DNA from 3 places in the Sphingomonas sp. VDB2 genome. Region 3 is predicted to be linked to each of the others. Evidence: riboswitches for the same ligand, from Rfam matches in the RefSeq annotation. Region 3 holds a riboswitch; each other region holds the start of a gene.
What was found. Region 3 has a riboswitch for cobalamin ahead of ABT375_RS19975 (CbtB domain-containing protein). Riboswitches for the same ligand answer to the same signal wherever they lie in the genome.
Positions count from the first base shown of each region.

Region 1: linked by a shared signal. The riboswitch ahead of ABT375_RS16345 (TonB-dependent receptor plug domain-containing protein) and the one ahead of ABT375_RS19975 (CbtB domain-containing protein) in region 3 are both predicted to bind cobalamin.
Region 2: linked by a shared signal. The riboswitch ahead of ABT375_RS21760 (TonB-dependent receptor plug domain-containing protein) and the one ahead of ABT375_RS19975 (CbtB domain-containing protein) in region 3 are both predicted to bind cobalamin.

Region 1 is NZ_CP159615.1:3,267,108-3,269,368, reverse strand. It holds gene ABT375_RS16345 (TonB-dependent receptor plug domain-containing protein) at 1-1,347, opposite strand, end outside; cobalamin riboswitch at 1,512-1,726, opposite strand; gene fdhD (formate dehydrogenase accessory sulfurtransferase FdhD) at 1,796-2,261, opposite strand, start outside.
Region 2 is NZ_CP159616.1:730,821-733,081, reverse strand. It holds gene ABT375_RS21765 (cobyrinate a,c-diamide synthase) at 1-973, shown strand, start outside; cobalamin riboswitch at 985-1,176, shown strand; gene ABT375_RS21760 (TonB-dependent receptor plug domain-containing protein) at 1,326-2,261, shown strand, end outside.
Region 3 is NZ_CP159616.1:312,526-314,786, forward strand. It holds gene cobW (cobalamin biosynthesis protein CobW) at 1-105, opposite strand, end outside; cobalamin riboswitch at 365-618, opposite strand; gene ABT375_RS19970 (histidine phosphatase family protein) at 682-1,278, opposite strand; adenosylcobalamin (AdoCbl) riboswitch at 1,303-1,387, shown strand; gene ABT375_RS19975 (CbtB domain-containing protein) at 1,454-1,663, shown strand; gene ABT375_RS19980 (CbtA family protein) at 1,673-2,261, shown strand, end outside.

The DNA of each region.
Region 1 (2,261 bases), on a different replicon from region 3:
GACCGACAACATCGCCCGACCACCGTCCAGGCTCTGGTCGAACCCGACATCATAGCTTTTGGACCGTTCAGGGCGCAGCGCCGCATTGCCGCTAAAGCTGTCGTACAGTTGATAGAGCGACGGCGCCTTGAAGCCTTCGCCATAGCTCAACCGCACATTGGTCGCGCCGCCATTGGGCGAATAGTTGGCGTTCGCGCCGAAGGTCGTCGCGCCGCCAAACTGGCTATGGTCGTCATGGCGCACGCCACCGGTCACGGCCAGACCCGTGAAGGGCTTGACGATCGCCAGCCCATAGACGCTGTCGATGTTGATCTTCGCGCTGGCGGTCGAACCGAAGCCGAAGAAATCATAATCCGGCCGCTCATGCTCATAGCCGAACAGCAGCTTGGCCTGGTCGACCGGCGCGTAGACGCCTTCATATTCGAAGCGCAGGTTGGTGCCCGAATAGCCATAGTCTGGGTCGGTGCCGCGCACGAAATAATAGTCGCGATCGTTGCGCATCCAGGTGACGGCGGCGCGGTTGGTCAGCTTGCCATCCAGCAGCGCCAGATTGAGGCCCGCATAGCCGACATATTGGTCGAGCTTGCTGACGTCGCTGCTGTCGGCGGGTGCGCCGAAGAAGCTGTCATAATCGAGGTCGGCATGGATATAATAGCCGCGCAGGTCCAGGCTCAGCATATCGGTGAAGTTGAGCTTCAGCCTGGCGTTGGTCGCGATATTCTCGGTCCCGTCGCGCTCCGTACCGCCTGCGGCCGACGAAATGCCGTCGGTGCGGAAATAGGCCGCGCCTACGCCGCCCGCGGCGATGCCGCTGGTGCCCGACACGTCCGCCTTGGCGCTCAGCGTGTCGCTATAGCCATAATCCACCGATGCGTTCGCGCCGAAGCCCTCGGCCGGCACGCCGGTCATCAGGTTGACCACGCCACCGATCGCCTGGCTGCCATGGACCACCGAGTTGGAGCCGCGCAATATTTCGATCCGCTGGATATTGCCGGTCAGCAGCGGGCCGAAATCATAGCCGTCGCCGATGCCGCTGGGATCGTTGACCTTCACCCCGTCGATCAGCACCAAAGTCTGCGTCGTCTCCGCGCCGCGCAGCGACACGCCGGTCACGCCGCCGGTCGATCCGTTGCGGTTGAAGCGCACGCCCGGCGTCGTCGCCAGCAAATCGACCACATCGATCGCCTGCCGCGTCTTGATCGTCTCCGCGTCGATCACGGTGATCGCCTGGCCGACCTCGTCGCGCGACTGCGCAATGCCCGTGGCGGTGACGACGATCTCGTCATCCTGCGCCCATACCGGCGTCGCCACGATCAGCGCCACCAGAGAAATGCCTGTTTTCAACATATATACCCCCCGGCGCCGGTGCGACTTGGGCTGGGGCGTCCGCAATGCGGTCGGGCGGAAGCAAGGGATGGCGCCATATCCCGTCCACAACCCGATGCGGCCCCGGCCGCATGGCGTCGCTCGACGGAAAAACCACCGTGCCCCGGCCATCCCCTGGACCAAAGCAAGAGCGACCAAGCGCCGGCAGGTCTCCTGGCTCGCGGGTCGCAGCACGGATGCATAGCCTTCCCGGACATGGGTCCAGTGGCCGGTCTTTCGACCATATGCATCGCACTATCCGCTTACAGTTGCAGGGACAGCCACGGAATTGGGCGCTCGCACGCCCGCACCGCATTCCCGATTAAGCCCGTTGCCGGGCACCGGCGCGATCATCTCGCAGGGGAAGCCAAGCCGCCCCCACGCCGCGCGCTCTAAGGGAAAGCGGATGCGATGCCAAGCGGCACCGGGTTTAAGCCAACGGCCTGTTGCTCCGCAGCAACATGGCGTCCCGCCGCGCCAGCACGACCAGCGGCAAGCCGGCCTCTTCCGCGCGGGCCGCCGCCAGCCGGGTCGGCGCGGAAATGGTGACGAGCAACGGGCATTGGCTCAGCACCGCCTTCTCCACCAGTTCATAGGAACAGCGCGACGACAGCAGCGCAAAACCGCCGTCCCAGGCCGCGCCAGCCCGCGCCATCGCCCCGATCAGCTTGTCGAACGCATTGTGCCGGCCGACATCCTCGCGCGCCAGCCGGACGGCCCCGTCCGCCCCGACCCAGGCCGCGGCATGGGCCGCGCCGGTCGCCGCGTTCAACGGCTGGTGATCGTGCAGCGCCGCCAGCGCGCGAAAGATGGCGGCGCGGTCCGCCCGCGACGTCGTCGCCACGCGCGGCAGCGGCCGGATCGCCTGCTCCAGATTCTCGATCCCGCATATGCCG
Region 2 (2,261 bases), 420 kb from region 3:
GGCGCGGCTGCTGGGCTGGCCGATGCTGCTGGTCGTCGATGCCCGCGCAGCGGCGCAGACGGTGGCGGCAGTGGCGCATGGCTGCGCGACTTTTCCCGGCGCGCCGGCCATCGCCGGAGTGATCGCCAACAAGGTGGCCAGCACGCGCCATGTCCGCATGATCGAGGATGGGTTCGCGCGTATCGGCCTGCCGCTGCTGGGTGCGATGGCCACGGACGAGGGATTGGCCATGCCGTCCCGCCATCTGGGACTGGTGCAGGCTGGCGAAACGGAGGAACTGGAACGGCGAATCGACGCGATCGCAGGGCGGGTGACGGCGCAATGCGATCTGGATGCGATCCAGGCGGCGGCCGGCGCTACGACAGACGTGCCGGCGCAACCGCCCGGCATCCGGCCACCGGGGCAGCGGATCGCCGTCGCCAGGGACGCCGCCTTCAGCTTCTTCTATCCCCATATCGTACATTGGTGGCGGTCGGCCGGCGCGGAGCTGCGCTTCTTTTCTCCGCTGGCGGACGAATCGCCGCCCGCCGATTGCGATGCCTGCTGGCTGCCCGGCGGCTATCCCGAACTCCATGCTGCGCGGATCGCGGCCAATGGCCAGTTCCTGAACGGCCTGCGCGCCTTTGCGCAGAGCCGGCCGGTGCATGGCGAATGTGGCGGCTATATGGTGCTGGGCCGCACGCTGGAGGATGGCGACGGCGTCGTCCACCCGATGGCGGGCCTGTTGCCGATGGATACCAGTTTTGCGCGCAGGCGCCGAACATTGGGCTATCGCAGCGCGCGGCTGCGGCACGGCACCAGCTTCGCCTCTGTCGGGCAACTGTTGCTGGGTCATGAGTTCCATTATGCCAGCATCACCGCCAGCGAGGGCGAGCCGCTGGCCGACATGGCCGATGCGGAGGGGCAGGCCCTTCCTCCGGCGGGCCACCGCGCGGGCCAGGTGACCGGTGGCTTCTTCCACTTGATCGCCTGATCCAAGTCGATTAGGGCGGCTGCGCGTCAGGTTCCCCGCAAGGGGATCAAAAGGGAACGGGGTTAAAGACCCCGGCTGCCCCTGCAACTGTGAGCGGCGAGCCATCGAGGCACAAGCCATTGGAATCGATGATTCCGAGAAGGCGCTTCGAATACGGCATTGACCCGCAAGCCAGGAGACCTGCCTGTCGCGGTCGTTCTTCGTCCGGACAGGGTGTGCCGGTCGAACGAGGATATCCTCGCGCAACGACAAGCTGACCGTGCGGGTTCGCACGGTGGCGATGTCGTGCGCGCGTGCGCCCTGCATCGCCACCGCGTCGCGTCCGCCCGGTCCTGTCAACGACTGGGGGATTATGATGCATTGGATTTCAAAGAGCGGCCTTCTGCTTCTGGCGGGCCTGTCGACGCCGGCCTTGGCCGATGATGCGGGCGAGGTGATCGTGACCGCGCTGCGCCAGCCGCAGGCCATCGAACAGGTGGCGTCGAGCATAACCATCATCGACAAGCCGGCAATCGACGCCGCACAGGCGCTGGCGGTGTCCGACCTGCTGATCCGCACGCCGGGCGTCAGCTTCACCCGCAATGGCGGCTATGGCACGGCGACCTCGATCCGCATTCGCGGCGCGGAGGCCGACCAGACCGTGCTGGTCATCGACGGCGTGAAGCTGGCCGATCCGTCCTCGACCGGCGGCGGCTATAATTTCGCGACGCTGATGACCGGCGCCATCGACCGGATCGAGATATTGCGCGGTCCACAGTCGATCCTCTGGGGCAGCCAGGCGATCGGTGGCGTGGTGAACATCGTCACCGCACGGGCCGAACGCCCGATCGAAGGCAGCTTCGATATCGAGGCGGGATCGCGCGATACCGTCAGCGCCCGCGCTGCGCTGGGCGGCCGACAGGGCGCGATCGACTGGCAGGTCGCGGGCAGCCGCTTCACGACGGAGGGCATCTCGGCGATCAGCCCGCGCTTTGGCGCCAAGGAGAAGGACGGCTACACCAACGGCACGCTCAACGGGCGTCTGGGCGTCGCGCTGGCGCCGGGCGTGTCGATCGCTATGCGCGGCTATTATGCCAAGGGGCGCACCGACATCGACAGCGCCGGGGCCATTCCCGATAGTCCGGAATATTCGGAAGTGGAGGAATGGATCGGCTATGCCGGCCTGAACGCCGACCTGTTCGGCGGTGCGCTGCGCAATCGCCTGTCCTTCAGCCGCAGCGAGACGCTACGCGACAACGTCAACCCCGCCCGCAAACTGCGCCAGACCAGTTTCACCGCCAGAGGCGAG
Region 3 (2,261 bases):
CAGCGCCAGCCTGCGGCCCTTGGCATTGTGCAGCAGGTGCCGGATCAACGTCGTCTTGCCCGCCCCCAGAAAGCCTGTGATGACGGTGGTCGGGATCTTGCTCACGCTTCTTCTCCTTCAAGCGCCATGGGATTCATGCGCGCGAAGGGGCGATCGGCATCGCCGAGCCTGATAATGGCCATGTCTACCCCCGCTGCACCTGAGCGATATCTCGGGCGGGGGCGTGCCGGACGCGAACGAACGGTCGATGCGCGGCGACGAGCAGGCGCATGGAGCCCGTCAGCGCGCACCGATGCGGCCCCAGCCACATGGGTTCGTCGCTCAGACGGCGTTCACCGTGCCCCGGCCATCCCCTGGACCAAAGCAAGAGCGACCAGACGCCGGCAGGTCTCCTGGCTCGCGGGTCATCGCTTGATGCACGCCTTCCCAGGCCTCGCAGGATTTAGCGTCCGGCCCAGTGGCTGCTCCCCTGGAAAGGGAGCGATGTGCATCGCGCTCGCCGCTTACAGTTGCAGGGACAGCTGCGGATTTGGATGAGCGCCCTCGTCGAGGGACCGCCACCCGCACCGCCTTCCCATTTTAATCCCCTTGCGGGGAACCGGCGCGATCAGTCATCGAAGGGGGCTTGCGGCTCCCCGGATGCGGTCGGCGATACCGGCTGCCGGGGCCGTCCGCAAGCCCTCAGTGCGGTGCGATCGCCTGAAGCCGCCAGATGCGGTTGAAGGACAGGCGAACGGCGGATAGCGGCGCAATGTCGATGGCAGGCGTCGTCACGAGCGGAAAGCCCAGCGCGTGCGCCAGCGCGGCGCGGATCGTCATGGCATGGCTGATGGCGCAGACGCATCCGGGCGACTGCGCGATTCCGTCCAGCCAGCCGCCTACCCGCTGTCGCACCGATTCCATGGTCTCACCATCCGCGGTGCCCTGCGTCGGATCGGCGATCCAGTCGGACAGGGCGGCCGGTTCGGCGGCGAAAAGGTCGGCAAACGACCGGCCCGACCAGCGCCCGGCATCCATGTCCACCAACGCGACCTCGACCGAGGCGTCCAGCCCCATCGCCTGGGCAGTCTGCGCGGCGGCGCGGGACGGGCTGCAAAGGACATGGTTGTCGAAACCCGGCGGCAGGCGGCAGGCGGCGGCATCATGCGCGCCGCGTGCGTCCAGGCCCTCGTCCAGCGCCGGAAAGCCGCCGATCCGGCTGGACGGCGTGGACGCCGCGCATAGGAGAAGGAGGGATGTAGCCAGCGGAACCTCCGGGAGATGTTGACGTCGCGCCATCGCGCACCCTAAACAGCGCGGGCATCAGGAAGAAGAAGCCGGTGAGATTCCGGCGCGGTCGCGCCACTGTTATCGACGTACAAGGTCGAGAGCCAGACCTTCTTCCTGAACATATTATCTCTCGCGGGACGCGCAATCCCCTATAGGAGTACGGATCATGGCAACCACTGCCGCACTGCTCGACGACCATTTCATTCCTGTCCAGGGTGGCTCCGCCATCCCGATCGAGGACATCGCGCCCTGGGCCGTATTCGGCACGCTGATCGCGCTCATCTTCCTCTATTTCGTCAGCACCGAACAGGGCGCCTTCGCCTTGTTCGGCGGCATGTATGTGCATGAATTCGTCCATGACGGGCGCCATCTGCTCGGCTTCCCCTGCCACTGATCGCCGGCGATGACCAAAAGTCTTTTGTGGCGCGGAATGCTGGCCGGCATTCTCGCGGCCCTCGTCGCGACGATGTTCGCGCGCGTGATCGCGGAGCCCCAGATCGATCTCGCCATTGGCTATGAGCATGTCCATGCGGCGCATCATGCGGACACACCTGCGAATGGGCAGGAAGAGGAGCTGGTAAGCCGGGCGACGCAGAAGGGCGCGGGCCTCCTGACCGCGCTGGCGCTTTACGGCGCGGCGGTCGGCGGCATTTTCGCACTCATATTCGCCTATGGTTATGGACGCTTCGGCCGCATTGGCCCGCGCAGCTTCGCCCTGTTGCTCGCCGGGATCGCCATTCTGCTGATCGTGATCGTGCCGGGGATCAAATATCCCCAGACGCCGCCGGCCGTGGGCCAGCATGACACTGTGGGCCTGCGCACCGCCGCCTATTTCGCCATGATCGCCCTGTCGGTGGGCGGCGCGGTGATCGCCGCGAAGATCCGAAGCGCGCTCGCTCGATCCTGTCGTGGCATCGACGCGATGTTGCTCGCAATGGCGGCTTATGTCGCGATGGTCGTGCTGGGCCAGTTTCTGCTGCCCAGCGTCGATG